Regions from separate parts of the Xanthobacter pollutisoli genome, predicted to be linked through region 1. Evidence: predicted binding sites of a transcription regulator. Region 1 holds the regulator's gene; each other region holds the start of a gene.
The links. Region 1 encodes LexA, which represses DNA repair genes until DNA is damaged. Its sites were predicted from a motif close to TGTTCNNNNTGTGTTCNG; they were not measured.
Positions count from the first base shown of each region.

Region 2: a site for LexA is predicted at 6,036-6,053, ahead of ABLE93_RS11720 (PA0069 family radical SAM protein). Genes of this name have one in related genera too.
Region 3: a site for LexA is predicted at 2,353-2,370, ahead of ABLE93_RS15355 (YifB family Mg chelatase-like AAA ATPase). Genes of this name have one in related genera too.
Region 4: a site for LexA is predicted at 2,910-2,927, ahead of ABLE93_RS14645 (helicase-related protein). Genes of this name have one in related genera too.

Region 1 covers NZ_JBDZDP010000002.1:453,432-461,230, forward strand. Annotated here, with positions in the region: gene ABLE93_RS07485 (DUF2147 domain-containing protein) at 1-324, shown strand, start outside; gene moaC (cyclic pyranopterin monophosphate synthase MoaC) at 407-883, shown strand; gene ABLE93_RS07495 (molybdopterin molybdotransferase MoeA) at 944-2,158, shown strand; gene lexA (transcriptional repressor LexA) at 2,284-2,994, shown strand; gene ABLE93_RS07505 (ComEC/Rec2 family competence protein) at 3,166-5,415, opposite strand; gene gltX (glutamate--tRNA ligase) at 5,561-6,976, shown strand; gene ABLE93_RS07515 (sulfurtransferase TusA family protein) at 6,973-7,215, shown strand; gene ABLE93_RS07520 (M20 aminoacylase family protein) at 7,255-7,799, opposite strand, start outside.
Region 2 covers NZ_JBDZDP010000004.1:192,244-200,042, reverse strand. Annotated here, with positions in the region: gene ABLE93_RS11755 (HAD family hydrolase) at 1-88, shown strand, start outside; gene ABLE93_RS11750 (glycoside hydrolase family 18 protein) at 78-1,043, opposite strand; gene ABLE93_RS11745 (exopolysaccharide biosynthesis polyprenyl glycosylphosphotransferase) at 1,055-2,470, opposite strand; gene ABLE93_RS11740 (NAD(P)(+) transhydrogenase (Re/Si-specific) subunit beta) at 2,691-4,097, opposite strand; gene ABLE93_RS11735 (proton-translocating transhydrogenase family protein) at 4,108-4,563, opposite strand; gene ABLE93_RS11730 (Re/Si-specific NAD(P)(+) transhydrogenase subunit alpha) at 4,563-5,726, opposite strand; gene ABLE93_RS11725 (aa3-type cytochrome c oxidase subunit IV) at 5,761-5,913, opposite strand; gene ABLE93_RS11720 (PA0069 family radical SAM protein) at 6,077-7,357, shown strand; gene ABLE93_RS11715 (VOC family protein) at 7,379-7,799, shown strand, end outside.
Region 3 covers NZ_JBDZDP010000007.1:91,570-99,368, forward strand. Annotated here, with positions in the region: gene ABLE93_RS15335 (YraN family protein) at 1-73, shown strand, start outside; gene gshB (glutathione synthase) at 144-1,088, shown strand; gene ABLE93_RS15345 (polyhydroxyalkanoic acid system family protein) at 1,199-1,510, shown strand; gene ABLE93_RS15350 (class I SAM-dependent methyltransferase) at 1,516-2,292, opposite strand; gene ABLE93_RS15355 (YifB family Mg chelatase-like AAA ATPase) at 2,426-3,958, shown strand; gene ABLE93_RS15360 (hypothetical protein) at 4,012-4,620, opposite strand; gene olsB (l-ornithine N(alpha)-acyltransferase) at 4,926-6,041, shown strand; gene arfB (alternative ribosome rescue aminoacyl-tRNA hydrolase ArfB) at 6,140-6,562, shown strand; gene recN (DNA repair protein RecN) at 6,598-7,799, opposite strand, start outside.
Region 4 covers NZ_JBDZDP010000006.1:209,133-216,931, reverse strand. Annotated here, with positions in the region: gene ABLE93_RS14645 (helicase-related protein) at 1-2,758, opposite strand, end outside; gene ABLE93_RS14640 (creatininase family protein) at 3,090-3,884, shown strand; gene ABLE93_RS14635 (NUDIX domain-containing protein) at 3,888-4,514, opposite strand; gene ABLE93_RS14630 (ABC transporter ATP-binding protein) at 4,511-6,148, opposite strand; gene ABLE93_RS14625 (ABC transporter permease) at 6,159-7,355, opposite strand; gene ABLE93_RS14620 (microcin C ABC transporter permease YejB) at 7,358-7,799, opposite strand, start outside.

The DNA.
Region 1 (7,799 bases):
GACGGCGGCCAGATCGAGATCACGCGTTGCGGCGCGAACCTGTGCGGCGCCATCGTCACGTCCAAGGACATCGAGGCCAATCCGGGCCTCACCGACGTGAAGAATTCCGACGCCGGCCTGCGCGGGCGCAAGCTGAAGGGCCTCACCATCCTCACCGGCTTCTCCGGCGGCCCCAAGGAATGGACCGGCGGCAAGGTCTACAATGCCGACGACGGCAAGACCTATTCCGGCACCATCACGCTGGAGAACGACACCACCCTGAAGCTGCGCGGCTGCGTGATCTATCCGCTCTGCGAAACCCAGACCTGGACACGCCTGCGCTGACGCGCGCGCCCGTTCGGTGGACAGGATGCGTCCGGGGCGCCATCTTCCGGGCGACCCGGACGATTCCAAGGCCCTCCCCCTTATGGCCATCCTGACCCATCTCGACGAACAGGGCGCCGCCCGCATGGTGGACGTGTCCGACAAGGCCGCGACCACCCGCGAGGCGCTGGCCGAGGGGCGGGTGGCCATGGCGCCGGAGACGCTGGAGCTGATCGTTTCCGGCAACGCCAAGAAAGGCGACGTGCTCGGGGCGGCGCGCCTCGCCGGCATCATGGCGGCGAAGCGCACCCACGAGCTCATTCCCCTGTGCCATCCTCTGCTGCTCACCAAGGTGGAGGTGGAGGTGGCACCCGACCCGGCCCTGCCGGGGCTTCATGTGACCGCCCGCGTGAAGGTCACCGGGCAGACCGGCGTGGAGATGGAGGCGCTCACTGCCGTCTCCGTCGCCTGCCTCACCATCTACGACATGGCCAAGGCCGCAGACCGTGGCATGCGAATCGAGGGCATCCGCCTGCTGGAGAAATCCGGCGGCCGGAGCGGCCTGTTCCGGGCCGAGTGATCGCGCCCGCGCCATGGAAGGACCTGCCACTGTGACTGCGCGCGTTTCGGGAGCAGCGCCATGGCGCTGATGAGCGTCGAGGAGGCGAGCGCCCTCATCACCCAGGGCGTCACCGCGCTGGGCACCGAGGAGGTGAGCGTCTCGGCCGCCGCCGGCCGCGTGCTGGCGCAGGACCTCGTCGCCCGCCGCACCCAGCCGCCGGCCGACATGTCGGCCATGGACGGCTATGCGGTGCGGTCCGCCGACATCGCCACCACGCCCTCGACCCTCACCGTCATCGGCGAATCGGCGGCCGGCCGGCCGTTCGGCGGTGCACTCGGGCCGGGACAGGCGGTGCGCATCTTCACCGGCGCGGTGGTGCCCGAGGGCGCCGACACGGTGGTGATCCAGGAGAACGTCGCCCGCACCGGCGACACCATCACCACCACCAGCCTCACCGCGGCATTGCGCAACGTGCGCAAGCGGGGCAGCGACTTCGCCGCCGGCACGCCGGGCCTCACAGCCGGGCGCCGGATGACCGGGCGGGACATGATGCTGGCGGCCGCCATGGACCATGCCGTGGTGCCCGTGGCGCGGCGCCCGCGCATGGCGCTCTTGCAGACCGGCGACGAGCTGGTCCTCCCCGGCCAGGGCACCGGCGCCGACAGCGAGATCGTCGTCTCCAATGCCTTCGGCCTCGCCGCCCTGGCGCGCCGGGCCGGGGCGGACGTCACCGACCTCGGCGTGCTGAAGGACGACCTCGCCACGATCCGCGCCACCATCGCGCGCGCCCTCTCGGGCGAGTTCGACATCGTGGTGTCGTCCGGTGGCGCCTCGGTGGGCGACCACGATCTGATGGCGCCGGCGCTGAAGGCGGAGGGCGTCGAGCTGTTCGTCCACAAGATCGCGCTGCGGCCCGGCAAGCCTCTGATGTTCGGCCATCGCGGCACGGTGCGGGTGCTGGGCCTGCCGGGCAATCCGGTGTCGTCCCACGTCTGCGGGATGATCTTCCTCGCGCCCCTCCTGCGCGCACTCCAGGGTGATGCGGCGCCTGGTCCCCTCACCGCGCCCGCCCGTCTGGCGGCCGAACTGCCCGCCAACGACGCGCGCCGCGACTTCATGCGCGCCAAGATCGAGCGCCGGCCGGACGGCTCGGTGCATGTGACGCCCTCGGCCTCGCAGGACAGCGCCATGCTGGGCATCCTCGCCGATGCCGACTGCCTTCTGGTGCGTCCGCCATATGCCCCCGCGGGCCGCGTCGGGGACCCGTGCGAGATCATTCCGTTCGACGATTGAGCCCCTTAACCCGCTGTTCACCCCTTGCGGAACACAAAAGGAACAGATAAAGACTGTTCATGATTTGTTTCGCGCCGCGCGGGCTGGGCCGTCGCGGAATGCGGCGCCGGCACAGGGGCGAGACGATGCTGACCCGGAAGCAATACGACCTGCTTCGCTTCATCCACGAGCGGCTCAAGGAAACCGGGGTGCCGCCCTCCTTCGACGAGATGAAGGAGGCGCTCGACCTGCGCTCCAAGTCCGGCATCCATCGCCTCATCACCGCCTTGGAAGAGCGCGGCTTCATCCGTCGCCTGCCCAACCGCGCCCGCGCGCTGGAAGTGGTCCGCCTGCCGGACAGCGTCGCGCCGGGTCTCGCCTCCGCCCGCTCGGCGGGGCGCGGATTTTCCCCCTCTGTCATCGAGGGCAGCCTCGGCAAGGTCCGCCCCATGGCGGACGACGAGGACACCGCCCCGGTGGTCGCGGTCCCCGTCATGGGCCGGATCGCCGCCGGCACGCCCATCTCGGCCATCCAGAGCCGCAGCCACACCCTCAACATCCCGCCCGAGATGCTCGGCTCCGGCGAGCACTTCGCCCTGGAAGTGCGCGGCGACAGCATGATCGAGGCCGGCATCCTCGACGGCGACACGGTGCTCATCCGCAAGTGCGACACGGCCGACACGGGCGACATCATCGTGGCGCTGGTGGACGACGAGGAGGCGACCCTCAAGCGTCTGCGCAAGAAGGGCGCCTCCATCGCCCTCGAGGCCGCAAACCCGGCCTATGAGACGCGCATCTTCGGCCCCGACCGGGTCCGCATCCAGGGCCGCCTCGTCGGCCTGATGCGGCGCTACTGACCCTCCCTTTCGCTCTCCCTCCCGGGAGACCGCAAACGGGGTGAGGGGCGCGGCGCATCCAGCTCAACGGGCGCCGGCTCCGCAACGGGCCATGCCCCTCACCCCGCCCGCTTTTGTCCTGCTGCCGCGTCGGCCGGGTCGGACCGGCCTGCGGTGCATCCCGCTGCCCGATCAGGGCGCGGCGGCATCCGCCTCGTGGTCGGGGGCCTCGCCTTCCGCCTCCAAAAGCGGCGGAACGGCAGCCATCCACGGGCGCTGGACCTCCGCGCGGCGGGTGGGTTCGGCCACCAGCCTGCCGTCCCTCAGCTGGAAGGCGAGGGCTCCGGTGCGCGCCAGCGTCTGCGGCGTCACCACCTCGGCTTCGCAGCGCGCGGGGGGTGCATCGCGGGCGACCAGGATGCGGGCGTTGAGGCAATCCGCCTCCAGGCTCTCCGCCTTGCGCGAGACGGCGATGGTGCCGCCGCCCGGCAGCGGCGCGACGCAGCCCAAGGGGTCGCAGGCGAAGGCGGCGGAGAGATCCTTGGCGTCGGCGGCGCGGCGGTCGCCCTCCCGCGTCAGCCATTGCTCCACCACCAGCCGCTGGCTTGAGGCGGCGAGCACGGATAGCTGGCCCTCCGCGGTGCGAACCGCCACCGTCTGCGCATCGGGTGCGATGAGGAGATCCGGCCGGGCCGGCGCACCCGCCAGCAGGGTGCCCAGAGCGAGGGGCGCCAGCGCCGCGAGGGTCAGCACGCCGCGAAGCAGACAGGCGGCGAGGAGCGCGAGGCTGAGGCAGGCGAGGGTCGCCGGGCCGATGAAGGCGGCGCGGGTATCGGCTCCCGGCAACGCCCCGACATGGTCCGACACCGCCACCATGATCTCGATGCCCCGCCCCATCACCGGCCAGGCCAGATGGTCCCAGCCGAACGGCATGAGCAGCACGCCGGCGAGCCCGGCCGGCATCACCAGGAACGAAACGGCCGGCATGGCCGCGAGATTGGCGATGAGGCCGTAGGGCGCGACGCGCTGGAAGTGGAAGATGCCGTAGGGCGCCGTCGCAAGCCCCGCCACCAGCGAGGTGAGCGCCGTTCCCCCCACCAGCGCGACGATCCACACCAGCGCCGCGCCGGCGAATCCGTCCGGCCGCGGCAGCGCCCGCAGCGGCTGGAGCCGCTCATAGGCGGCCACCAGCGCGAGGGTGGCGGCGAACGACATCTGCGTGCCGGGGTCGAGCACCGCCTCGGGCGTCAGCGCCAGCACCGCCACCGCGGCGACCCCCACCGAGCGCAGCGACAGCGCCGGACGGCCCGCCAGCACGCCGGCCAGCACCAGCGCTGTCATCACGAAGGAGCGCTGGGCCGGCACGTCGTTGCCCGAGAGCACCAGATAGAAGGCGCTGCCCGACAGGGCCACGAGCGCCGCGATGGACTTGATGGGCAGTCGCAGCGCCAGCCCCGGAACCAGGGCCAGCGCCGCCCGCGCGAGGGCGAACAGGGTGCCCGCCACCAGCGCCATGTGCAGCCCCGAGATGGAGAGGATGTGCGAGAGGCCCGACACCCGCATGCTCTCTTCCACCGCGGGAGGAATGCCCGCCCGATCCCCCGCCACCAGGGCCACGGCGATCTCCGCCGGCACGCCGGAAAGCGATGCCCGGATGCGGCGGGCGAGGGCATCGCGCACCGCATCGATGGCCATGGCTAGCCGCACCGACGCCGGCGGGGACGCCGAATCCGGCACCGCCTTCGGCCGCCCGAGGCCATAGCCGATGCCGCCGATGCCGCGGAACCACGGCGCGCGGCCGAAGTCATGGGCGCCCGGCATGGCCGGCCCCGAGGGCGGCAGCAGTTGCGCCAGCTGGGTCACCCGCGTGCCGACCGGCGGCGCCCAGCCCTTGCGCAGCGACAGGCGCACGAGAGCCGGCGCATCGTCGAAGCCGCGCACGGGCGTGCCGTCGAGCCGAAGCAGGATGCGGTCGCTGGTGGTGCGGTGCTCCACCCGCTCCACGAAGCCGGAGAGCCGCACGGGCGCGGTGGGCGGCATCACCACAGGATGCAGAATCAGCGCGGTGCGCACGCCCCCGGCGGCGAATCCCGCAGCTGCGGCGAACAGCGCCACCAGCAGGCCGAACGCCGCCGGCCGTGCCCGCGCCGCGAGCGCCCCTGCGCCGAGGGCGCTGGCCAGCAGCAGGCTCGCCGTGAGGGACGGCTCCTGCGCCGCGCCGAAGTAGAGCAGGATGCCGAGGGCGAATGCCGCGGGCAGCCACAGGATGAGCCGCCCCGATGCCGCCTCGGCCGCCAGATCACGCGCGATCCGCGCCCGGAGGGCGTCGAGGAGCTGATCGGCCCGCAGCGCAGGCAGCCGCGCGGCGGCCCGTGCCCCGCCGAGGACAGCGGCCCGCGCCGCGCCCCGCGCCCTGCTTCGCGCGCCCCGCTCTTCGCTCATGCCGCCCCGGCCGGGCGCCCGCGGCGCCGGCCTTCCCCCGTGTTTCCCTGTGTCCCGCGCCTATGCTACACGGGCGCCTCCCGCGCGCCATGTGGTCCTGAGCGTACCGCACGGCCCTGCCTGCCCGCGCCCCGCCGAGTTCCTCATGTCGCAGATCGTCACCCGCTTCGCCCCCTCCCCCACCGGCTTCCTGCACATCGGCGGCGCACGCACGGCGCTGTTCAACTGGCTGTATGCCCGCCACACCGGCGGCAAGATGCTGCTGCGCATCGAGGACACCGACCGCCAGCGCTCCACCAAGGAGGCGATCGAGGCCATCCTCGACGGCCTCTCCTGGCTGGGCATCGATTGGGATGGCGATCCCATCTACCAGTTCGCGCGGGCGGAGCGGCATCAGGCCGCGGTGGCGGAGATGCTGGCGAAGGGCAATGCCTATCGCTGCTACGCCACGCCCCAGGAGCTGGACGAAATGCGCGAGCTGGCCCGCAAGGAGGGCCGCCCGCCGCGCTATGACGGCCGCTGGCGCGACCGCGACCCCTCCGAGGCGCCGGCCGATCGCGCGCCCGTCATCCGCCTGCGCGCCCCGCAGGAGGGCGAGACGGTGATCGACGACATGGTGCAGGGCAACGTCACCTTCCCCAACAAGGATCTCGACGACCTCGTCCTGCTGCGCTCGGACGGCACGCCCACCTACATGCTGGCGGTGGTGGTGGACGACCACGACATGGGCGTCACCCACATCATCCGCGGCGACGACCACCTCACCAATGCCGCGCGCCAGACCCAGATCTACCGGGCGCTCGGGTGGGAGGTGCCGCGCATGGCGCACATCCCGCTCATCCACGGGCCGGACGGCGCCAAGCTCTCCAAGCGCCACGGCGCGCTGGGCGTCGATGCCTATCGCGACATGGGTTATCTGCCGGCCGCGCTGCGCAACTATCTGGTCCGCCTCGGCTGGAGCCATGGCGACCAGGAGGTGTTCTCGACGCAGGAGATGGTCGACTTCTTCGATCTCGGCAAGGTCGGCCGCTCGGCCGCCCGCTTCGACTTCGCCAAGCTCGAGAGCCTCAACGGCCTGTACATGCGCGCGGCCAGCGACGCCGATCTGCTCGCCGCCATCGACGCGCTGGTGCCGCACCTGCCGGATGCGGAGCATCGCCTCGCGCGCATGACGCCGGAACGCCGCGCCCAGCTCGCCGCCGCCATGCCGGGCCTGAAGGAGCGCGCCAAGACCGTGGTGGAGCTGCTCGACAGCGCAGAATACATCTTCGCCGAGCGTCCCCTGGCCGTGGACGAAAAGGCGGCCGCCCTGCTCTCGCCGGAGGGCCGGGCCCACCTCGGCCGGCTCCTGCCGCTGCTCGAAGCGGCGGAGTGGTCCGCAGCCGCCACCGAGGAGACGGTGCGGCGCTATGCCGAGGCCCAGGGCGTGAAGCTCGGCGCGGTGGCCCAGCCGCTGCGCGCGGCTCTCACCGGAAAGACCACCTCGCCGCCCATCTTCGACGTGCTGGCGGTGCTCGGCCGGGCGGAGAGCCTCGCGCGCCTGAAGGACCAGGCGGCGTGACGGACGCGCCGGCGGCCGTGCTGGAGCTGGATTTGAAGGGCCTGAAATGCCCCATGCCGGCGCTGCGCACGCGCAAGGCGCTGGCGGCGGCGCCGGCCGGCACGCGGCTCGTCGTCACCTGCACCGACCCCATGGCGGTGATCGACATTCCCCATCTGGCGCACGAGACCGGCGCGATCCTGGAAGACCGCACGGTGGAGGCGGGCCTCCTGACCTTCGTGATCCGCAAGCCGGCTTAGCCGGCTTACTCGCCTCAGGCCGGCGGCGCCGCCGCTTCCTCAGGTCGCCAGCGGCAGCGCCCGCTCCACCAGCCGCACCCAATAGGACGCGCCGTAGGGAATGGCCGCATCGGCGAAATCGTACTGCGGATGGTGCAGGCCGGCCGACGGGCCGTTGCCGATGAAGATGTAGGCGCCGGGCTTCTCTTCCAGCATGTAGGCGAAATCCTCCGCCGCCATCAGCGGCGGGGCGGCAGCGTCCACCTCGGCGGCGCCGGCCACTTCCCGCGCCACCTCCGCGGCGAACGCCACCTGGTCGGCATGGTTGCTGGTGACGGGATAACCTTCCTTGAAGCTCACCGTGGCGGTGGCGCCATACGCTGCGGCGACGCCTTCCGCCACCTGGCGGATGCGCTCGCGCAGCTGCTTGCGGATGGTCTGGTCGAGGGTGCGGGCGGTGCCCACCAGCGTCGCCGTGGGCGGCAGCACATTGTCCGCCTCGCCGGCGTGGAACATGGCGATTGAGACCACCGCCGCCTCCAGCGGATCCACATTGCGCGCGACGATCTGCTGTAGCGCCATGACGATGGCGGAGCCGGTGAGCA
Region 2 (7,799 bases), on a different contig from region 1:
CATCGCCGGGCACCTGTTTGAAGGCGGCGACCTGCTTGCCTTCGTCGAGGCGCTCGACCCGCCACCCGCCGCCGGGCTCACGGCATAGAGGCATCGCACCCCGCAAGCCCGAGTGTGACGCAGATGGCGAGCGAGAGGCCGCGGTAATCGGGATTCTGCGGCCCCGTCGGTCCCGGCGGTACGAGGCCGATGCCGTAGAGCATCGCCCCGCCCTTGGGGTCCGAGAGGACGGGGGTCAGCACCTTCACCGTGCGCTCCACGCTGTAGCGCGCATCGCCCGCGGTGGAGGGCATGACGGCGATGCCCAGCGCCAGCGGGCCACGCCACAGGCTGCGATAAGCGCGGAACGCCTCCTCCGGCTTGAAGGCGGGACCGGCGTCGTAGGACATGATCGAGACGAGGTCGATGCCCTCGGCGGCCGGCGCGCGCAGCATGGCCCGCGTCATCCCCACGAACGGGCCGTAGCGCGGCTCGGCATTGGCGAAGCTGCCTTCGCCATAGGCGCCGACGCTCCAGCCGGCAATGCTCACCACGAACGGCCGGGGCAGCGCCGCCCGCAGATCGGCAAGCACCGCAATGGAACGCGCATCGTCGGCGCAGGCGATGCGCCCACCGTTCCGCACGCAGCCGGCATCGGGCGTCTCGTAGTCGAGATCGACACCGTCGGCCCCAAGATCGCGCACGAGCTGCGCCAGCGCCTTGAAGTCACGGTCGTTCCAGCCGAAATAGCCCCATCCACCCACCGCCAGCAGCACCTTGATCCGGGGCTGGCGGCGCTTCAGCTCGGCGACGGCGCCCTTCAGCACGCTGCCCGGATAGGGAAAGGCGAGGCCGGTGCCGGAGAGGTCGAGATTGCCGGTGTAGGCAAGGTCCGGCTTCACGAAGCCGAGGGCCACATGGGTGATGTAGCCGGGCAGGCGCGCCAGCATGGTGCGTGCGGGATCGTCGGTCTGCACCTCTGCCCAGGAGGCGAGATAGGCAAGGAACGGGCGGCCGCCGTCGTCCGCCGCGGCCGGCCGCGCCGCCATCCCGGCGATGAGCACGAGAACGGCGATCAGAAGACCGACGGCCCGGCCATGCCCTTGGTGATGGTCAGCAGCATGATTCTGATGTCGAACCATATGGACCAGTGCTCGATATAGAAGAGGTCGAGCTCGACGCCGCGCTCGGCCTTCTCCAGGGTGTTGATGCCGCCCCGCATCCCGTTGATCTGCGCCCAGCCGGTGATGCCCGGCTTCATCCGGTAGCGCGCCACATATTGGCGGATGGCCTCGTAGCGCACGTTGGTGGCGACCTTCATATTGGGCACGTGCGGCCTTGGTCCCACCACGCTCATCTCGCCCCGCAGCACGTTGAAGAGCTGCGGCAGCTCGTCGATGGAGGAGCGGCGCAGGAAGGCGCCCACCTTGGTGATGCGCGGATCGTTCTTGGTGGTCCCAGCCGAGCCGTCGTCGGCAGGGTCCACCTTCATGGTGCGCAGCTTGTAGCACTGGAATACGCGGTTGTTCAGGCCCACGCGCGGCTGGCGGAAGAGGATCGGCCCCGGCGAGTCCAGCTTGATGGCGATGGCCGCCGCGATGAGCACGGGCGCGGTGAGGAGCAGGCCGACGGCGGCCACCACATAATCCTCCACACCCTTCAGCAGGCCGAGCGAACCCTTGAGCGGCTGCTGCTGCACCTGGAGCGCCGGCTCGTCGGCGATGCGGGTCAGGCTGGCGTAATTGAGGGTGAAACGGTCGGGGTCCAGTTCCACCAGCACGTCGGCCGCGATCTGGAACATCTGGTTGGCTATGGCGCTGATGGCGCTGGGGTCACTCCAGCTCTTGGAGACCACCACGATGTCCACCGGATTGTGCTTCACGAATTCCAGCAGGTCGCGCATGCCGCCCAGCACCGGCAGGCCGTCCGGTCCCATGGGAGGCAGGGGCGCGCCGTCCACGTGGGTGTCGTCGAACAGGGCGATGAAGGTGAGGAGCCCGTCCTCGCCCTCCTCCTCACGATAGCGCCGCACGAGGTCACGCGCCCGGCCGAGATCGCCGATGAGCACCACGTTGCGGTGCAGGACCTCGTGGGTCTGCACCAGCGACATGCCAAGGCGCACCAGCACGAGGCGACCGAAGATCAGCGCCACAGCGGTGACGCAGCCCCAGCCGAGGAGCGCCCACAGGTTGGTCTGGCCGATGGGGATCAAAGCGTAATAGCAGATGGCGACGAGCGCGCCCGCCGGGACCACGGCGACGCCGATGTGGCCGATCTGGCGCACCGGCCGCACATAATGCTCGACGCGGTAGCCGCGGCCGATCTGCAGGATCTGCACGAAGGCGAAGATGCCGATCACCCAAAGGATGGCGATCTGGCTCCAGGAGAGGAAATCCCAGCGCAAATGGGCGAAAATGGCCGCCAGCGCCGCCATCACTACATCGCACGCCAGGACGAGACGGTTGACGAGTCCGTGGGTCCAACGTGTCATCGCGCCCCAATCCCAATACGCGCGCTCGAATCCCGAGCGTCAACGTACCTGCCTTCTGATTAAGAAGAGGTTGGCAGTCAAGCGATTGGCGATACGGCGGGTCCTGCGGGGCGCACCCTGCCCGTCCTGCGTAACGCCAAAAACGACATGAGCCGCGGACCCGAAGGTACGCGGCTCATGTGAACTCGAGGTCAACCGCTGGGTGAGGCGGTGGTGAGGCTCAGTGGCCGAGCGCCTTGACCACCTCTTCGGTGACCTTCTTGGCGTCGCCGAAGAGCATCATGGTGTTGTCCTTGAAGAACAGCTCGTTCTCCACGCCAGCGTAGCCCGCCGCCATGCCGCGCTTGATGAAGAGCACGGTCTTGGCCTTCTCCACGTCGAGGATCGGCATGCCGAAGATCGGCGACTGCGGATCGGTCTTGGCGGCCGGGTTGGTCACGTCGTTGGCGCCGATGACGAAGGCCACGTCCGCCTGAGCGAACTCCGAGTTGATGTCCTCAAGCTCGAACACCTCGTCGTAGGGCACCTGGGCTTCCGCCAGCAGCACGTTCATGTGACCCGGCATGCGGCCCGCCACCGGGTGGATGGCGTACTTCACCTCGACGCCTTCCTCCTTCAGCATGTCCGCCATCTCGCGCAGGGCATGCTGCGCCTGGGCCACCGCCATGCCGTACCCCGGCACGATGATGACCTTCTCAGCGTTCTTCATGATGTAGGCCGCGTCGTCCGCCGAGCCCTGCTTCACCGGGCGGGCTTCCGCCTGACCGCCGCCGCCGGACGCCGCGGCGTCGCCGCCGAAGCCGCCGAGGATGACGGAGATGAAGGAGCGGTTCATGCCCTTGCACATGATGTAGGACAGGATGGCGCCCGAGGAGCCCACCAGCGCGCCGGTGATGATGAGCGCGGTATTCCCCAGGGTGAAGCCGATGCCGGCCGCCGCCCAGCCCGAGTAGGAGTTCAGCATCGACACCACGACGGGCATGTCCGCGCCGCCGATGGGGATGATGAGCAGGCCACCCAGCACCAGCGACAGCACCGTGATGATCCAGAACAGCGGGATCGAGCCGGTGACGACGAAGGCAATGATGAGCACCAGCAGCAGGATGGCCAGACCGGCATTGATGAGGTGCCGGGCCGGCAGCATGATCGGCTTGCCGCTCATGTTTCCGTTGAGCTTGGCGAAGGCGATGATCGAGCCGGTGAAGGTGATGGCGCCGATCGCCACGCCCAGCGACATCTCGATGAGGCTGGACACGTGCAGGTGCCCCGGATCGCCGATGCCGAAGGCGCGCGGCGCGTAGAGGGCGGCGGCCGCCACCAGCACGGCGGCGAGGCCGACGAGCGAGTGGAAGGCGGCGACCAGCTGCGGCATCGCCGTCATGGCGATCCGCTTCGCCACCACGGCACCGATGCCGCCTCCGATGGCGATGCCGGCCACAACCAGCACCCAGCCGAAGATATCCGCGGGCGGCGAAAGCGCCAGCGTGGTGAGGACGGCGATGCCCATGCCGACCATGCCGAACAGGTTGCCCTGCCGCGACGTGGTGGGATGGCTGAGGCCGCGCAGGGCGAGGATGAAGAGGATGCCCGCGACGAGGTAGAGAAGGGCGGCGAGGTTCGCGTTCATGTGCCCCGCCTCACTTCTTCTTGGAATACATGGCGAGCATCCGGCTGGTCACGAGGAACCCGCCGAAGATGTTCACCGAGGCGAAGACGAGGGCGATGAACCCGAAGATCCGCGCCCACCAGGCATGTCCGGGATCGCCCACCGTGGTGACGCCCACAGCGAGGAGCGCGCCCACCACGATCACCGAGGAGATGGCGTTGGTGACGCTCATGAGCGGGGTGTGCAGCGCCGGGGTCACCGACCACACCACGTAATAGCCGACGAAGACCGCCAGCACGAAGATGGACAGGCGGAACACGAAGGGGTCGATGGCCCCGCCGGTGGCCGCGTGGGCGACCCCGCCGAGGGCGGCGGCGGCCTGGTCGGCATAGGCCTGCGCGGCCATGGCCGCGTCCCTGGCGACCTCGGCAGCGGCGCGGGCTTGCATCGCGGCATCCGCCGCGGACTGTGCTGTGGCGGGATTCATCAGGCCGCTCCCTCGCTGGTCGCTGCGAGATTCTTGGGTGCGAAGTTCGGATGCACGACGGCGCCGTCGCGGGTCAGCAGGGTGGCCTTGACGAGTTCGTCGTCCCACTTCACGGCGAGCGACTTCGACGCCTTGTCCACCATCGTCTCGAAGAAGTTGAACAGGTTCTTGGCGTAGAGCGGCGAGGACGAGGCGGCGATGCGGCCGGGCACGTTGAGATGGCCGACGATCTTCACCCCGTTGACCTCGACCACCTCGCCCGCCACCGCGCCCGCGACGTTGCCGCCGCGCTCGACCGCGAGGTCGACCAGCACGGAGCCGGGCTTCATGGAGGCCACCATCTCCGCCGAGATCAGGCGCGGCGCGGGCCGCCCCGGGATAAGGGCGGTGGTGATGACGATGTCCTGCTTCTTCACATGCTCGGCGACGAGCGCGGCCTGCTTGGCCTGATACTCCGCCGACATGGGCTTGGCGTAGCCGGCTGCGGTCTCGGCCTGCTTGAATTCCTCGTCCTCGACCGCGACGAACTTGGCGCCGAGCGAGGCGACCTGCTCCTTGGCGGCGGGACGCACGTCGGTGGCGGTCACGATGGCGCCGAGGCGGCGGGCGGTGGCGATGGCCTGGAGGCCGGCGACGCCCGCTCCCATGACGAAGACACGCGCGGCGGGCACGGTGCCGGCGGCGGTCATCATCTGCGGCAGCGCGCGGTTGAACTCGGCCGCGGCGTCGATCACTGCGCGGTAGCCGGCGAGGTTCGCCTGGGAGGACAGCACGTCCATCACCTGCGCGCGGGTGATGCGGGGCATCAGCTCCATGGCGAAGGCGGACACCCCGAAGCGGGCGAGATCGGCGAGCGCCTGATCGTTGCCGTAGGGGTCCATGATGGCGAGCACGAGAGCGCCGGGCTTGTACAACGAAAGTTCAGCTTCCGTCGGCCGGCGCACCTTGAATACCACTTCCGCGCCATAGAGCGCGTCGGACGCCGAGGGGGCGATGGACGCGCCGGCGGCGACGAAGTCGGCATCGAGGATGCCGGACTTGAGGCCCGCGCCGGTCTCGACCGCGACCTCAGCCCCCAACCCGACGAGACGCTTCACCGTGTCCGGGGTCGCAGCAACCCGCGGCTCGCCGAGATCGGTCTCGGCGGGAACAGCGATTTTCATCTGAAATGTCTCCGGTACTCCGACCCGTCAGGGCTCAGAGGAGGAAGATCCACATGAGGACGAGGACCACAGCCGCGCTGATCGTGCCCCATTTGGTAAGGGCCGTGAAGGCAGCGTAGGTGCGCTCGTGCTCGGGATAATCATTCCCGTCGGCGGTGGCGTATTCGATCGTGGCGTGTCCAGCCATCTTATCCCCCTGCTCACGTCTCTCATCGCCTTTACCGGAGATGCGAAAGTCTGGCAACTGCCTTGTGGTGTACAATATGCCAGTACCGCGGATGGCCATTCTCGGCTTGCCTCGATAGCCGAAGTTCTTGTTTTGTTCTGTCTCGCATGCTAGCTCTTTCATCATGAGCCCCGCACCCGATTCCGCACCTCTTCGCAAGGATGCCGCCGAGGCAGCTCCCGACGGCGCGCGCCGGGCCATCCAGAAGGCTGTGGCGAAGTCGGCCGGGACGGGTGGACGCACGCGATCCGAGCGCATTCTCGGTCGTCTCGCGCAGGAGAAAGCGGCTCCGGTGCCGGTCGTGCCGGCGGAGCTGCACGGCGAGAGCGGTAGCGCCGTGGAAACCGAGCGCCGACGCGGCCGGGGGGCGGTGTCCAACGCCGCGGGACGCTACGAGCCCGCCGCCCGCATCCTGTTCGACGACGGCTGGCAGAGCCTTGACGATTTGCCGCCCTTCCGCACCGAGGTGACGGAGGAGCGGGCCCGAACCGTCATCACCCGCAACCAGTCCCCCGACATCGCCTTCGATCGGTCCATCAACGCCTATCGGGGCTGCGAGCACGGCTGCATTTATTGCTTTGCCCGGCCCACCCATGCCTACCACGGCCTGTCCGCCGGGCTGGACTTCGAGACCAAGCTTTTCGTGAAGCCGGATGCGCCGGAGCTTCTGGCGCGGGAGCTGGCGCACCCCTCCTATCAGCCCCGCGTCATCGCCATGGGCACCAATACCGATCCCTACCAGCCCATCGAGCGGCGCTATCAGGTGACGCGGCGCATACTCGAGGTGCTGGCCGACTTCGGCCATCCGGTGGGCATCGTCACCAAGTCGGCGCTGGTGGCGCGCGACATCGACATCCTCGGCCCCATGGCGAAGCGCGGACTCGCGAAGGTGGCCATTTCCATCACCACCCTCGATCCGCATCTCGCCCGCACCATGGAGCCGCGGGCGGCGAGCCCGCACCGGCGGCTCGCCACCATCCGCAGCCTCGCCGACGCCGGCATCCCCACGGCGGTGCTCACCGCGCCGCTCATTCCCGCGCTCAACGACATGGAGATCGAGCGCATACTCGACGCCGCCAAGGCGGCAGGCGCGAGCGAGGCCGGCTATGTGATGCTGCGCCTGCCGCTGGAGATCGCCGACCTGTTTCAGGAATGGCTGGTGACCAATTTCCCGGACAAGGCGCGGCACGTGCAGAGCCTGGTCCGCCAGATGCACGGCGGGAAGGATTATGATTCCACCTTCGGCAAGCGCCAGCGCGGGGAAGGGCCCTATGCCTGGACGGTGGGGCGACGCTTCGAGATCGCCGCGCGCCGGCTGGGCCTCGCTGGCCGCGGGCTGAAGCTCACCACCGCCCATTTCCGCCGGCCGAAGCCGGCGGGTGAGCAGCTCAATTTGTTCGATTGAACACCATCAGGGACCGAGCCCGTGCAGGACCTCAGCACACCCGACGCCGTGCATCCGATCGGGGCGCCTGATCTGCGGCTCCATCTCGTCACGCTCGGCGTCGCCGATCTCGCCCGCGCGTCGGCCTTCTACGAAGCGATGGGGCTCCAGCGGCGCGCGGTGAGCTCGGAGACCGTCGCCTTCTTCCAGTGCGGGCACGTGCTGCTGAGCCTCTATCCGCGCCATCTGCTCGCGGAGGACGCGACGCTTCCCGACGACGCCCGCCAGACCTTTTCCGGCCTCGCGCTGGCCTGCAACGTTGCGGCCGAAGGGGAAGTGGCGGCTTTGATCGCCCGCGCCGTCGACGCCGGAGGGCAGGAGGTGAAGCCCGCGCAGAAGGTGTTCTGGGGTGGCACCAGCGGCTATTTCGCCGACCCCGATGGGCACATGTGGGAGGTCGCCC
Region 3 (7,799 bases), on a different contig from region 1:
CTTCGACGCCGTGCTGCTCGCCCGCACCGGGGAGGCCGAGCACCTGCCCGGCGCCTTCGAGGCCGAGAGCTGAAGCACGGTGGCGGCGCGCCCCAACCGCCTATAGATAAGCCGAAGCCCCGCCGGGGCACCGGGAGATTGCCATGGCCCTGAAGGTCGCGGTCCAGATGGACCACATTGCCAACATCAACATTCAAGGCGATTCCACCTTCGCCCTCCTCCTGGAGGCGGAGGCGCGCGGGCACGCGCTGTTCCACTACACGCCCGACCGCATGGCCATGCGCGACGGCGTGGTCTTCGCCACTGTCGAGCCCCTGAGCGTGAAGGACGAGGCCGGTGCCCACTTCGCCCTCGGCGCGAAGCAGCGGGTGGCATTGGGCGAGATGGACGTGGTGCTGATGCGCCAGGATCCGCCCTTCGACATGGCCTATGTGACCGCCACCCACCTTCTGGAGCGCATCCATCCCAAGACGCTGGTGGTGAACGACCCAGCCCATGTGCGCAACGCGCCGGAAAAGATCTTTGTCACCGAATTTCCCGAGCTGATGCCGCCCACGCTGATCTCTCGCGACCTCGACGAGATCAAGGCCTTCCGGGCCGAGTTCGGCGACGTGGTGATGAAGCCGCTCTACGGCAACGGTGGCGCCGCCGTGTTCCGCCTCGCCGCCGACGACCTCAACTTCGGCTCGCTCTACGACCTGTTCTCCGTCACCTTCCGCGAGCCCTGGGTGATCCAGCGCTTCCTGCCGGAGGTGAAGCACGGCGACAAGCGCATCATCCTGGTGGACGGCGAGGCCGCCGGCGCGGTGAACCGGGTGCCGAGCGAGGGCGACCTGCGCTCCAACATGGTGCGCGGCGGCGCGGCAAAGCCCACCGACCTCACTGACCGGGAGCTGGAAATCTGCGCCCGCATCGGTCCATCCCTGAGAGAGATGGGGCTGATCTTCGTGGGCATCGACGTGATTGACGGCAACCTCACCGAGATCAACGTCACCTCGCCCACCGGCTTGCGCGCCATCAAGCGCCTCGGCGGCCCCGACATCGCCGCCCAGATCTGGGATCGGATCGAGGCCAAGCGAGCCGGCTGACGCGCCGGCTGCGCGGAACGCTTCCGCCCGTCGGGCCAGAACCCGCGGGCCGCCCGCGGCGTTTATGGCACGACGGGAGATCGCCGGCCCGAACAGACGCAGGACACATCATGGGACAGCCATTCACCGCCTCAATTCCCCACCGCCTCGGCAAGGCGGAGGCGACTCGGCGCCTGCAGGCGGGCCTTTCCTCCGTGCGCGAGCGCTTCTCGCGCCACATCTCCATCACCGAGGAAGTGTGGACCGGAGAGCATCTCGACTTCCGCATCGCCGCCCTCGGCCAGAGCGCCCAGGGCACGCTGCAGGTGGCGGATGACGCGGTGCATCTTTCGGTGGAACTGCCCTTCATGCTGGACCTCATCGCCCGCAAGGCGAAAGATCTGATTCAGAAGCAGGGCAAGCTTCTGCTGGAGAAGAAATAGCCGCTTCAGGCGGCCTCCAGCTCCAGCGTCAGCGTATCGAGGGTGAAGGAGCCATCGGGCTCGAACTCGAAATGCGCCGCCACGTCGGCGCTGGCGCCGGCGAACAGCGAACGGATCGCGGCGACGTGCAGCTCCGGCGTGCGGATGCGCGCCACCCACGATGCGAATTCCAGCCGCATGCGGCGCTGCGCCGTCCGCATCACCCGGAATCCCGCCCCCTCGGCGAAGCGCTCCCATTCCTGCGAGCTGTAGTCCCGCCCGTGGGAGGGATCGCGCAGCAGCTCGACGGTCTGGAGGAAGGTGTCGGCCACCGGCCAATCGGGCGCGATGACATCCATGAACACGGCGACCCCGCCCGCCTTCAAAACCCGTCGCGCTTCGGCGAGACCTCGAGGCACATCTCGCCAATGGTGCGCGCTGTAGCGCGAGGCGACCATGTCGAAGCTGGCGTCGGCAAACGGCAGGCGCTCCGCGACGCCCTCCTGCGTGGAAATGTTGGTGAGGCCCCGGGCGGACGCCTCGGCGGCCACGGCACCCAGCATGTCGGGGGACAGGTCATAAGCCACCACCGCTCCGCAGAAGGGCGCGGCGGTAAAGCTCACATGACCGCCGCCGCAGCCGAGATCGAGAAGCCGCGCCGGCCGCAGCTCCTGCGCCAGCGCGCCGAGGGCTTCAAGGTCCGCCCCACGGGCATGGACGGCGCTCGCCACATAAGCGGCGGCCTGCGGCCCGAACATCTCGGCCACATGCGCCTCGTGGCTGCGCGGCATGGCGGCACTCATCGGTAAATCTCCCGGCTGACGCGTCAGCATAGGATGGCCGCGGCCAACCGCAAGCGCAATTGTTCCGCTTTCGTTCTTGCCGGAGATGCCCGCCTCCGCTACCTTAGGTGGCAGACGAGCGCGAGGGCGGGCAGTGATCCAGCGGGTGGCGACAGTCGCATTCGAAGGGGTTGAGGCGCGCCCCGTGGACGTGCAGGTGCACGTGGCCGCAGGCCTCCCGGCCTTCACCATCGTCGGCCTGCCGGACAAGGCGGTGACCGAGGCGAAGGAACGGGTGCGGGCAGCGCTCATCGCCTCCGGTCTCGCTCTGCCGGCCCGCCGCATCACCGTCAATCTCGCGCCGGCCGACCTGCCCAAGGAAGGCTCGCATTACGACCTGCCCATCGCGCTGGGGCTGATGGCCGCCATCGGCGCCATTCCGGGGGACGCCCTCGCCAGCTTCACCGTGGTCGGCGAGCTGGCGCTCGACGGCGCCATCGCGGCGGTGGCGGGCGTGCTACCCGCCGCCATCGGCGCCAATGCCCGCGGGCACGGCCTCATCTGCCCCGCACCCTGCGGCGCCGAGGCGGCCTGGGCCAGTCCGGACATGCAGATCCTCGCGCCGCAATCCCTGATCCAGCTCGCCAACCACATGACCGGACGCCAGGTGATGGGCCGGCCCGAGCCGCGGATGAAGCCGCCCGGAGACATCATGCTCGACCTGAGGGACGTGAAGGGCCAGGAGACCGCCAAGAGGGCGCTCGAGGTGGCGGCGGCGGGCGGCCACAATCTGCTTTTCGTCGGCCCGCCCGGCGCCGGCAAGTCCATGCTCGCGCAGCGCCTGCCCTCCATCCTGCCGCCCCTGTCCCCGGCCGAGATGCTGGACGTCTCCATGATCGCGTCGGTGTCCGGCACCATCGAGGACGGCGCCCTCATGGACCGCCGCCCGTTCCGCGCCCCGCACCATTCCGCCAGCATGGCGGCCATGGTGGGCGGCGGTGCCAAGGCCAAGCCGGGCGAGGTCTCCCTCGCCCATAATGGCGTGCTGTTCCTGGACGAACTGCCGGAATTCTCGCCTCAAGTCCTCGATTCCCTGCGCCAGCCGCTGGAGACGGGGGAGGTGCTGATCGCCCGCGCCAACCACCGCGTCACCTATCCCGCCCGCTTCCAGCTGGTGGCGGCCATGAACCCCTGCCGCTGCGGCCGGGCCGGCGAGCCGGGCTTCACCTGCAAGCGCGGCCCGCGCTGCGCCGACGAGTACCAGGCGCGCCTGTCCGGCCCGTTCCTCGACCGCATCGATATGCATCTGGAGGTGCCGTCGGTGTCGGCCTCCGACCTCGTCCTGCCGGCGCCGACGGAAGGCTCGCGGGAGGTTGCGGCACGGGTCGCCATGGCGCGCGAGATCCAGATCGAGCGCTATGCCGCGCTGGGCCGGCCGGACGTGCGCACCAATGCGGAAGCTTTCGGCCCGCTGCTGGAAGCGGTGGCAACGCCGGACCCCGGCGGCGCTCTGCTGCTGCGGGACGCCGCCGACGCCATGCGGCTCAGTGCCCGCGGCTATCACCGCGTGCTCAAGGTGGCGCGCACCCTCGCCGACCTTGATGGCGCCGACGGGGTCGGCCGGCGCCATCTCGCCGAGGCCCTCGCCTACCGGGCCGCGGCAGAGCGGCCGCGCGCCGCGGCGTGAACGGCACCGGACATGGACGCGCCGGACGTGAGTGCCCTGGCGCGCCACCTGCCTCAGCGGATCGCGTTGATGGCGAGGCCTTCGAGATAGGTGATCTGGGCGAGGTCGCCCGGGTTCACCTTCTGCAGGTCCGCGAGAACCTGGGCATTGGCCGCGCGCACCACCCGCACGTTGCCGTCCGGGCCCTCGAAGGTCACCGTGCCGGCGGCCGGATCGATGCCCACGAAGATGGTGGTGAGGGTCACCTCGCGGATGCCGAAGCCCTCCGGCCAGCCCGGCAGACCGTCGTTCACGGCCACCTCGGACATCACCTCCCCCGGCTTGCCCTGATGCGCCTTGCCCAGCGCGGTGACGATGCCCGGCGCCACGCGGATGAGCAGGGTCTCGCCATTGCGGAAGGCGGAGAGGTCGCCCAGCAGCGGCGGGGCGATGACCGCCCAGCGGCGGCCCAGCGGCCCCTCCAGCACCACACGGCGGGTGGCGGGATCGGCTGAAACGAACTGCGCCTTGTAGGTGACGATGGTGATCTGGCCAAAGCCGGCCACCACCACCTGCTCCACCTCGGCCGGCACCGGGCGCGGCTGAGCGAGCGCCGGTGCAAAAGCAGCGAAGCCGATCCAGGCAGCTGCGGCGAGCTCAATCCTGCCAATCGCGATCATCATGTCCCCCACGGCGAATCGCGGGCGCCCAGCGGCCCGCGCTGCGGCGCTAGCACCGCGCTCAAGCCGCGGCAAGCCGCATAGCCCGGTGGCGGAGCAGCGTGCGGCGCCATTGTCACAATGGCGTTGGAAAACTATGGTGTTGCTGACGTTCACATTCCGGATGTCCCCGGCAGCGTGCCGGGGTGGCGCCGCTTCCGTTCCGCCGGCCTGCCGTCGGGGGGTGCGCGCAGCCGGCGAGATGCGACGCCGAGCGTTGGGTGGTGGCGCGCCCGCCGACGGCGGCGGCCCGGGGAGGGGGTCGTTGCATGAAACGAATGGGACAGTCGGACCCCGGCTTCAACCTGCCCGCGCTGTTCGGGCGCGGTATCGACGTGGCCCGGGATTTCGCCAAGGACTTCGCCAAGGATTTTGCCAACGCGAACGGTGCGGCCGCCGGCGAGCGGCCCAAGCCCGCCGCGCCATTCCTGTTCGGGGCCGATCCCGCCGCCCATCCGTTGTTCGGAACGCCGGGCGGCCGCGCGGCCCTGCCCGCCCCCCAGAAGCTGGTCACCGACCTGCGCGCCTATTCCGGGCTGCGCCACCGCGACGCCATGCCGAGCGCGCCGGAGAGCGTGGTGCTTGGCCGCCTCGGCGCGCTGGAGGTGCGGCTCGCCCGCACGGCGCGCGACGTGCGCCGGGCCCAGCGCCTGCGCTACAAGGTGTTCTACGAGGAAATGTCTGCGGTGCCGGACGCCACGACCCGCCTCGCCCGCCGGGACATGGACAGCTTCGACACCATCTGCGAGCACATCCTGGTGCTCGACCATGATGCGGGCAAGATCGTGCTCGGCCGCCGCAAGCCCAAGGTGGTGGGCACGTATCGGCTGCTGCGCCAGGACGTGGCGGTGCGCCACGGCGGTTTCTACACCCAGGGCGAGTTCGACGTGCGCGGCGTGATCGACGCGCACCGCGATCTCAAATTCCTTGAGCTCGGGCGCTCCTGCGTGCTCAAGCCCTATCGCAACAAGCGGACGGTGGAACTGCTCTGGCACGGGGTGTGGACCTACATCCTGCGCAACCGGATCGACGTGATGTTCGGCTGCGCCAGCCTCGAGGGCACCGATCCCTCCCAGCTCGCCCTGCCCCTGTCCTTCCTGCACCACAATGCGCTCGCTCCGCAGGAATGGCGCGCCCGCGCGGTGGACGGCCGCCGGGTCGCCATGGACCGGCTGGCGAAGGCAGAGATCAATCCGAAGGCGGCGCTGCAGGCGCTGCCGCCGCTCATCAAGGGCTATCTGCGCCTCGGCGGCTTCGTGGGCGACGGCGCCGTGGTGGACCACCAGTTCGGCACCACGGACGTGCTCATCATCCTGCCCGTGTCGGTCATCAGCCCGCGCTACGTGGAGCATTTCGGCCCCACCGCGAATCGCCACGCGATCTGACCTGCGGCGCGCACGCGGCCGTAACTGACCGCTCCGCGCGCCGGCCATTTGCCCGCCGCCGCGGGCCCCGCTTATGGTGCGCCCGGAAAGGGTGCGCCATGATCGAGATCACCGCCCGCATCGCCATCGCCGAAGACGAGATCGAGCTCGCCTTCGTGCGGGCCTCGGGTCCCGGCGGGCAGAACGTCAACAAGGTGTCGAGCGCGGTGCAGCTGCGTTTCGATGCGGCTGCCTCGCCCAATCTGCCCGAAGGCGTGAAGGCGCGGCTCGTGCGCCTTGCCGGCAAGCGCATGACGCAGGATGGCGTCATCATCATCCAGGCCCAGCGCTTCCGCACCCAGGAGCGCAATCGCGAGGACGCGCTCGCCCGGCTGGTGGAGTTGATTCGCTCGGCCACCATTGTCGCGCCGGTGCGGCGGCCGACACGGCCCACCCTCGCCTCCAAGGAGCGCCGCCTTGCCGCCAAGGACCGGCGCGGGCAGGTAAAATCCCTGCGGCGGGACAAGCCCTCGGGCGAGTGAGCGATCCCGCCCGGGGCCGAATCACCTCGCCGTCGTCAGCGCGCGGCCTTCAGCAGGCGATCGGCGGCGGCGCGGGCCTCGGCGGTCACGGTAGCGCCGGCAAGCATGCGGGCGATCTCCTCGCGGCGGGTCGCGGCGGTGAGGGCGGCGACCCGGGTCGTCACCGGCGCATCGAGTTCGGCAGGATCGGCGAGGCTGGCCTTGGCGATGAGAAGATGGTTACGCGCGCGCGCCGCCACCTGCGGGGCATGGGTCACGCACAGCACCTGGACGCGGTCGGCAAGGCGGCCGAGCCGCTGGCCGATGGCATCCGCCACGGCGCCGCCCACGCCCGTGTCGATCTCGTCGAAGATCAAAGTGGGCGCCGAGCCGCGATCCGCCAGCACCACCTTCAGGGCCAGGAGAAAGCGCGCCAGCTCGCCGCCTGAGGCGACCTTCATCAGGGCGCCAGGTCGCGTACCGGGATTGGTCCGCACCCAGAACTCCACCTGGTCGTGCCCGCCCGGCCCGGCCGCCGAGGGATCGCTGGTCACGCGGGTGATGAAGGCCGCACGCTCCAGCTTCAGGGGCGGCAGCTCGGCACCAACGGCGGCATCCAGCACGGCGGCGGCGGCATGGCGCCCGCGCGACAGCGCCTCCGCCGCCATGCCATAGGCCGCGCCGGCCTCGGCCACTGCGGCCTCCAGCCGGGCGAGGGTGGCGGCGCTGCGATCCAGGCGCTCCAGATCGGCGATATAGCGTGCCGCGACGGTGGGAAGGTCGTCGGCGCTGGCATGATATTTCCGCGCCGCGGCGCGCAGGCCGAACAGGCGCTCCTCGATGCGCTCCAGCTCGCGCGGCTCGAAATCGGCATCGGCGCGCGCTGCCTCCAGATGGAGGCGCGCCGTCTCCAGCGCGTCGAGCGCCTGGTCGATAGCTTCCACCGCAGGTCGCACCAGATCCTGCGCCTCGCCGGCGCGGCGTTCCAGCCGGCGGACGGCGGCGGCGAGGGAGGGGACGGGGGAGCTGCCGCCGGAGACCGCATCGAGGGCCTCGTCGAGGTCGGCGGCGATCTTCTCGGACCGCATCATGGCAGTGCGCCGCTCCGAAAGCGACGCCTCCTCGCCGGGCTCGGGCGCGAGGGCGGTCAGTTCCTCCACCGCATGGCGGATGAAGTCGGCGTCGCGGGCGGCGGCCTCGAGCCGGTCGCGCTCGGCCTGCGCCTCCTCCTGCGCCACGCGCCACCTCCGCCAGAGGT
Region 4 (7,799 bases), on a different contig from region 1:
CCTCATCCGCCAGCACCGCATCCGCCTCCTCGGCGGGCTCCGCGCTCACATCGGCCGGCTCGGCGCCATCGGCGTCCTCTGGGGTCTCCACGGCCTCGGGCGCCTCGGCAGTGCCTGGCGTCTCATTGGCCGGCGCAGCTTCTGCACCCACCTCTTCCGCAGGCGCGTCCTGCGCCACCGCATCGGCGGACGGGGCATCGAACAGCAGATCGGCCTCGATGGCGCCTTCGGGCAGCGGCGCGAGCGCCACCGGCTCCGCGGCAGCGGGCGCCTCCGGCTCAGGCGGCGGGGGCGGCCGGCGCTCCATGCGGTAGCCCAGCGACTTCAGGATGGAGGCGAAATCCTCCCCCGAGCAGCCGGCCAACGAGGTCATGCCGACGGTGACGGTGAAGCCGCGACCGTCCACCGCGCCCGCAGGCTTGGGGCCAGGGGAATTGGGCCGCCACGCCAGCGCTGGACGGATCAGGTCGGCAAGCCGCTCAAGGATGTCCACCCGCACCGCGCGCTCGCCGCACACGCGGAAGCCGACAGCACGGTAGAGTCCCTTCTGGATCTCGTGATCCACGGGGATGGAGGTGCGGCCCGACGCGGCGAGGTGAGGCAGCTCGTCGAGCCCCTTCTGGGCGAGGCCGCCGTGCTTGAGCGCATAGAGCTCCGCGGCCAGCGAGCGCGGGGCGGGCTTCAGCAGCGCCGGCAGATAGATGTGATGGGCGCCGAAGCGCACGCCATAGCCCCGCAGGGTGGCGCGGGCGGCCTGGTCCAGGCCCTTCACCTCGTCGGCGACGCGGGCGCGCTCCAGCACGCCCAGGCTCTCGACGATCTGGAAGGCGATTCCGCGGGCGATGCCGGTGATGTCCTCGGCGGTGCCGAGCTTCATCAGCGAACCGAGCAGCTTCTCGATGTGGGCGCTGACCCACAGGGTGAGGCGGGCCTCCACCTGATCGCGGGCCGGGCCCGTGAGGTGCTCGTCGGCGATGATCTTGAAGCGCGGCTTGAGCACCTCGTCGCCGGGGATCAGCTTGGCCACCGCCTCGCCGGTCCAGCGGATCGTGCCATCGAAGGTGAGCACGAAAGCTTCGTCCACCGCCTGCGCCAGGCGCTGGGCGCGCTGCTCGATCTCGCCCGCCAGAGCCTTCTGGGCGGCGGCGCGCAGCGCTTTCGCCTCCTCGGAGCCCGCGGCGGCGGGGTCGGGAGCGAACTGGAAGCCGTGGAGGTGGCCGATGACATGGCCTTCGACGGTAACGTCACCGGTCTTGCTGATTTCAGTTTCGAGCATCTTGTTCTCTCGCAGGCGTCGCATGAGCACGCTGGTCCGCCGATCCACGAAACGCTGTGCCAGCCTTTCGTGCAGTGCGTCCGACAGCTTGTCTTCGACCCCTCTCGTGACGCCTTGCCAGTGCTCCGGATCCCTGAGCCAGTCGGGCCGGTTCGCGACGAAGGTGAGGGTCCTCACCTGAGCGATCCGGTTCGACAACGTGTCGATGTCGCCTTCTGCGCGATCGGTCAAGGCGATTTGACGCGCGAACCACTCATCGGGGATGCGTCCTCCCCCGCCAACGTAGCCGAAAAGCGTCCCTACCAGCTCCGCATGGGCGGCAGGCGACACCTTCCGATAGTCCGGGACCTGGCACGCGTCCCACAGCCGCTCCACCGCCGCGGGCGATGTGAGACGGCGGGTCACCTCCATGTCGCGGCTCATGATTTCCAGCACCGCCACGTCGTCCGCGATGGGAGCGCGGGTCAGCCCCTCCTCCCGCGGAAGCCGCGACAGGCTCGCCAGCAGCGCCGCCGCCGACTGGAAATCCGGGACGGCGTTGCGCCATTGCAACACCTTCGCAGTGTCGAACACATGTTCCTCGAGGCGGCCGACCAGCTCCTCGTCGAACGGTGGACAGCGCCCGGTCGTGCCGAAGGTGCCGTCGCGGGTGGCCCGGCCGGCGCGGCCGGCGATCTGCGCCATTTCGGAGGCGTTGAGCTTGCGGAACTGCCAGCCGTCGAACTTGCGGTCCGAGGCGAAGGCCACGTGGTCCACGTCGAGATTGAGGCCCATGCCGATGGCGTCGGTGGCGACGAGATAATCCACGTCGCCGGACTGGTAAAGCTCCACCTGCGCGTTGCGGGTGCGCGGCGAAAGGGCGCCCATCACCACCGCCGCTCCGCCGCGCTGGCGCCGAATGAATTCGGCGATGGCGTAGACCTCCTCCGCCGAGAAGGCGACGATGGCCGAGCGCCGCGGCAGGCGCGAGATCTTGCGTTCGCCGGCGAACGTGAGGGTGGAGAGGCGCGGCCGCACCACCACGTTCACCCCGGGCAGGAGCTTTTCCACAAGCGGACGCATGGTGGCCGAGCCGAGCAGCAGCGTCTCGTGCCGGCCGCGCCGGTTGAGCAGGCGATCGGTGAACACATGGCCACGGTCGAGGTCGGTGGCGAGCTGGATCTCGTCCACCGCCACGAAGGCCACGTCCAGGTCTCGAGGCATCGCCTCCACCGTCGCTACCCAATAGCGCGGATCCTTGGGCTTGATGCGCTCCTCGCCCGTGATCAGGGCGACCTTCGAGGCCCCGACCCGCTCCACGATGCGCTGGTAGACCTCGCGGGCGAGCAGGCGTAGCGGCAGACCGATGATGCCGCTCTCATGGCCCAGCATCCGCTCGATGGCGAGGTGAGTCTTGCCCGTATTGGTCGGGCCGAGAACCGCGCTCACGCCCCGCGCCCTCACGTTGCGCGGCAGCACGGCCCACTGGGTCACGTCATCCATCGGCTCAGGCGCAATCCGCTTCGAGGGGGGAGCACGTATCATATCGGGTCAGGTGGGCCGTGGCGAAAGGGGCAAGGGTACCTCTCGCGAACGAAACCGGACCGAATCGCATCGGGCCCCGCGCGGCTGGATGTCCCGGATCGGGACAGGAAGGAACACCGCGGCAACGCTCCAGCACCGAATCAGGGCCCCGCTCCGCCGAGCTTTGCCCCGCCCGACCCTGCGTCAACCGGGACGGGTGTCGACAGGCCCTTGACTTCACGCGGCTATTCGGCCCCATGGTCAAGACGCCGCACCGGATTACAAGCCGACAGCAGCAGGGAGGTTCCGGGTGTTTCTGAAGTGGGCTGAACTCTCGTCCCCGGCGCTCGCCGCGCTGGACAAGAGCCGGATGGTCGCGGTTCTTCCGCTCGCCGCCGTGGAACAGCACGGTCCTCATCTGCCGCTGGGCACCGACCTGTGCATCGCCGAAGGCTATGTGGAACGCATCGCCTTCATGGTCCCGCGCGAAATCGATGCGGTGTTCCTGCCGGCGCAGGCGGTGGGCAAGTCGGACGAGCACATCTCCTTCGCCGGCACCCTCACCCTCTCGCCCGCAACCGCCCTCGCGGCCTGGGTCGACATCGGCCGCAGCCTTGCCCGGGCGGGGGTGCGCCGGCTCATCCTGATGAACACCCACGGGGGCAACGTGCCGGTGATCGACCTCGTCGCCCGCACGCTTCGGGTCGAGCACCGCATGCTGGCGGTGACCTGCTCCATGCACCGCTTCGGCTATCCCGTCGGCCTGTTCTCGGACGCCGAGCGCGCCCACGGCATCCATGGCGGCGAGATCGAGACCTCCCTCATGCTGGCCTTCCGACCCGAACTGGTAGACATGAGCCATTCAGGCCCGTTCACCCCATATTCGGTCGCCATGGAAAGCGAGTTCAGCCGGCTTCGGGCCAACCATCCCGTCGGCTTCGGCTGGCTGGCCGAGGATCTGAGCCCCGACGGCGCCATGGGCGACTCCAGCGGCGCCACCGCGCTCAAGGGCGAGGCCGCGGCGGAATACGGCTCGCGCGCCTTCGTGGAGCTGCTGAAGGACGTGTCCGCCTTCGACCTCTCCCGGCTCGACCCCCACGCGTGACGCCTACCCGACGGCGGCGATCAGCTGGGGCAGGCGGGCGCGGTTCAAAGCCAGCCATTGGAGGGCGAGGATGAGGAAGCCGTTGATGCAGCGGCCCTCGGCGATGGCGGCCAGCGCCGCATCCACCGGGACCGCGAACGGCTGGGTCATCTCGGTCTCATGCCGCGCCCCGGCCCGCTCGGGGAGGGCGTCCGCGTCGACGATGCCGAGGAAGAGGGTGGCCATCTCATCGGTGAGGCCGGGGGTGGGGGTGAAGCGCAACATGGGCAGGATCGCCCTTGGGGCGACGCCCGTTTCCTCCAGGCATTCGCGCCGGGCCGCGGCCTCCTCGCTCTCGCCCGCCTCCACCAGGCCGGCGACGATCTCCACCAGATTGCCGCGGTCGGCGGACAGGTGGGCGCTGAGGCGGAACTGGCGGATCAGCACCACGAGATCCCGGGCGGGATCATAGCCGAGCAAGCCCACCACCCGCCCGCCACGGACGATGTCGCGCACCTGCGAGTCGCGGCTGCCGTCGTCATGGTGGAGCACGAGGCGGTAGCGCTCGTAGGGCCGGAAGGCCTTGGCCAAAAGCTCGGGGCCCTCCACCTCGACACGGGCGGGGCGGTCCTCCATGGGCTCGGCGGTCACTGCCGCACCACCCCCTGGCCTGCCGTGTCGAGATTGAAGGCGGCGGCGAACAGGGCGCGGGTGTAGTCCTCCTTCGGATGGTCGAACACCTCGCGGGCCGGCCCCTCCTCCACCATCTTGCCGTTGCGCATGACGAGGATGCGGCTCGCCAGCGCCGACACCACGCGCAGATCGTGGGAGATGAACATGAAGGTGAGGTCGCGCTTCTTCTGCAGCGCCCGCAGCAGGTCGACGATCTGCGCCTGCACGATCATGTCGAGGGCGCTGGTCGGCTCGTCCAGCACCACGAAGGACGGCTCCAGAGCCATGGCGCGGGCGATGGAGATGCGCTGGCGTTGGCCGCCGGAGAATTCGTGCGGGTAGCGGTGCCGGCTCTCGGGGTCGAGCCCCACGTCGGCAAGGGCGGCGATGACGCGGGCGTCCCGCTCGGCGGCGGAGAGCTGGCGCTGGTGCACCAGCAGCCCCTCCCCCACGATCTCCGCCACGGACATGCGCGGCGACAGGGCGCCATAGGGGTCCTGGAACACGATCTGCATGTCCGAGCGCAGCGGCCGCATGGCCTTGAACGACAGGCCGTCGATGGGCTGGCCGAGGAAGGCGATAGGCCCCTTGCTGGAGATGAGGCGCAGCAGGGCAAGGCCGAGCGTGGTCTTGCCGGAGCCCGATTCGCCCACAACCCCCAGCGTCTCGCCGCGACGGATGGCGATGGAGACGCCGTCCACCGCCTTCACATACCCCACGGTCTTGCGCAGGATGCCGCGCTTGATGGGAAAATGGACCTTGAGGTCGTTGGCCTCCACCACGATGGGCGCGCCGTCCGACACCGGCGCGGGGTCCGGCTTCGGCTCGGCCTTCAACAAGGCCTGAGTATAGGGATGGCGCGGATGGAGGAAGGTTTCCTCCGCCCCGCCCTGCTCCACCACCTCGCCCTTCTGCATGACGCACACCCGGTCGGCGATCTTGCGCACGATGCCGAGGTCGTGGGTGATGAACAGCATGGCCATGCCCATGCGCGTCTGAAGCTCTTTCAGAAGCTTGAGGATCTGCGCCTGCACGGTGACGTCGAGCGCCGTGGTCGGCTCGTCGGCGATGAGCAGGTCCGGCTCGTTGGCGAGGGCCATGGCGATCATCACGCGCTGGCGCTGGCCCCCGGACAATTGGTGCGGATAGGCGTTGAGCCGGTCCTCCGGCTGCGGGATGCCCACCTCATGCAGCAGTTCCAGCGTGCGGGCGCGGGCGGCATTGGCGGAGAGCCCCCGGTGGAGGATGAGCATCTCCCCCACCTGCCGCTCGATGGTGTGGAGCGGGTTCAGGGAGCTCATGGGCTCCTGGAACACCATGGTGATGCGGTTGCCGCGGATGCCCCTCAGCTCGCGCTCCGAGACCGTGAGGAGGTCGCGGCCCTCGAACAGGATCTGCCCGGTGGGGTGGCTCGCCGCGGGATAGGGCAGAAGCTTCAGCACCGAAAGGGCGGTGACGGACTTGCCCGATCCACTCTCGCCCACGAGGGCCAGCGTCTCGCCCTTGGCGAGGTCGAACGACACATGCTTCACCGCAAGCGCCGGCGCCTCGCCCCCGGGGCGGCGGAAGGCGACGGAAAGGTCGCGGACGGAAAGGAGGGGATCAGCGGTCATCGTCTATCCCTCACCCGAACGTCTTGCGCGGATCGAACGCGTCGCGCACCGCCTCGCCCACGAAGATCAGCAGGCTCAGCATGACGGCCACGGTGAAGAAGCCGGTCAGGCCCAGCCACGGCGCCTGGATGTTGTTCTTGCCCTGGGACAGCAACTCGCCCAGCGAGGGCGAACCGGGGGGCAGGCCGAAGCCGAGGAAATCGAGGGCGGTCAGCGTCATGACCGAGGAGGACAGGATGAAGGGCAGCATGGTCAGCGTCGCCACCATGGCGTTGGGCAGCATGTGCCGCGTCATGATGGTTAGGTTGCCGACGCCCAGCGCCCGCGCCGCCTGCACATATTCGAAATTGCGCGCACGCAGGAATTCCGCCCGCACCAGCCCCACCAGATTGACCCAGGAAAACAGCAGCAGGATGCCGAGCAGCACCCAGAAGCCCGGCACCAGCACCGACGATATGATGAGCAGCAAATAGAGCGCCGGAATCGCCGTCCAGATCTCGATGAAGCGCTGGAACAGCAGGTCCACCCAGCCACCGAAATAGCCCTGCACCGCGCCGGCCGCCACCCCGATCACCGATGAGACGAGGGTGAGCGCCAGGCCGAACAGCACCGAGATGCGGAATCCGTAGATGAGGCGGGCCACCACGTCGCGGCCCTGGTCGTCGGTGCCGAGCCAGTTCATCTCGAGGCCGGAACAGCCGGACACGCCCTTCTTTTCCGCCGCCGCCTTGCACTGGGCCTCGGTGAGCATCCAGGTGGGCGGCGAGGGGGCGGGGGTCGGAAGGTCGAGATTGTGGGTGGAATAGGAGAAGCGGATCAGCGGCCACACCATCCAGCCGCCCTTCTCTGCGATCAGCTTCTGCAGATAGGGATCGCGATAGTCCGCATCGGTCTCGAAGTCACCGCCGAACGCCGTCTCGGGATAGGCCCGCACCACGGGGAAATAATAGCCCCCGTCATAGGCGACGAGGATCGGCTTGTCGTTGGCGATGAACTCGGCGCCGAGGCTGATGACGAACAGCACCATGAAGACCACGAACGACCAGTAGCCGCGCCCGTTGGCGCGGAAGTTCGCCAGCCGCCGCTGGTTGAGCGGGGAGAGCCGGCTGGGGCGGATCGGCGCGGGCGGCGTCGGTGCGGGGGCGCCGGGCGTCACGGCAGGCGGACCGGGCGGCACGCCGGGAGGGGCGGTCACGGGCGCATCCATCCTCAGACCTCCCGCGTCTCGAAGTCGATGCGCGGATCGACCAGCATGTAGGTGAGGTCGGAGATGAGGCCGACGATCAGCCCCGCGAGAGAGAAGATGTAGAGGGTGGCGAACACCACGGGATAGTCGCGGTTGAGCACGCTCTCGAAGCCGAGCAGGCCGAGCCCGTCGAGGGAGAAGATGGTCTCGATGAGCAGCGCGCCGGAGAAGAAGGCCGAGATGAAGGCGCTGGGAAAGCCGGCGATGACGATGAGCATGGCATTGCGGAAGACGTGGCCGTAGAGCACCTTCCGCTCGCTGAGCCCCTTCATCCGCGCCGTGGTGACGTATTGCTTGCGGATCTCCTCCAGGAAGGAATTCTTGGTCAGCAGCGTCATGGTGGCGAAGGCGCCGAGCACCATGGAGGTGAGCGGCAGCGTCAGATGCCAGGCGTAGTCCACGATG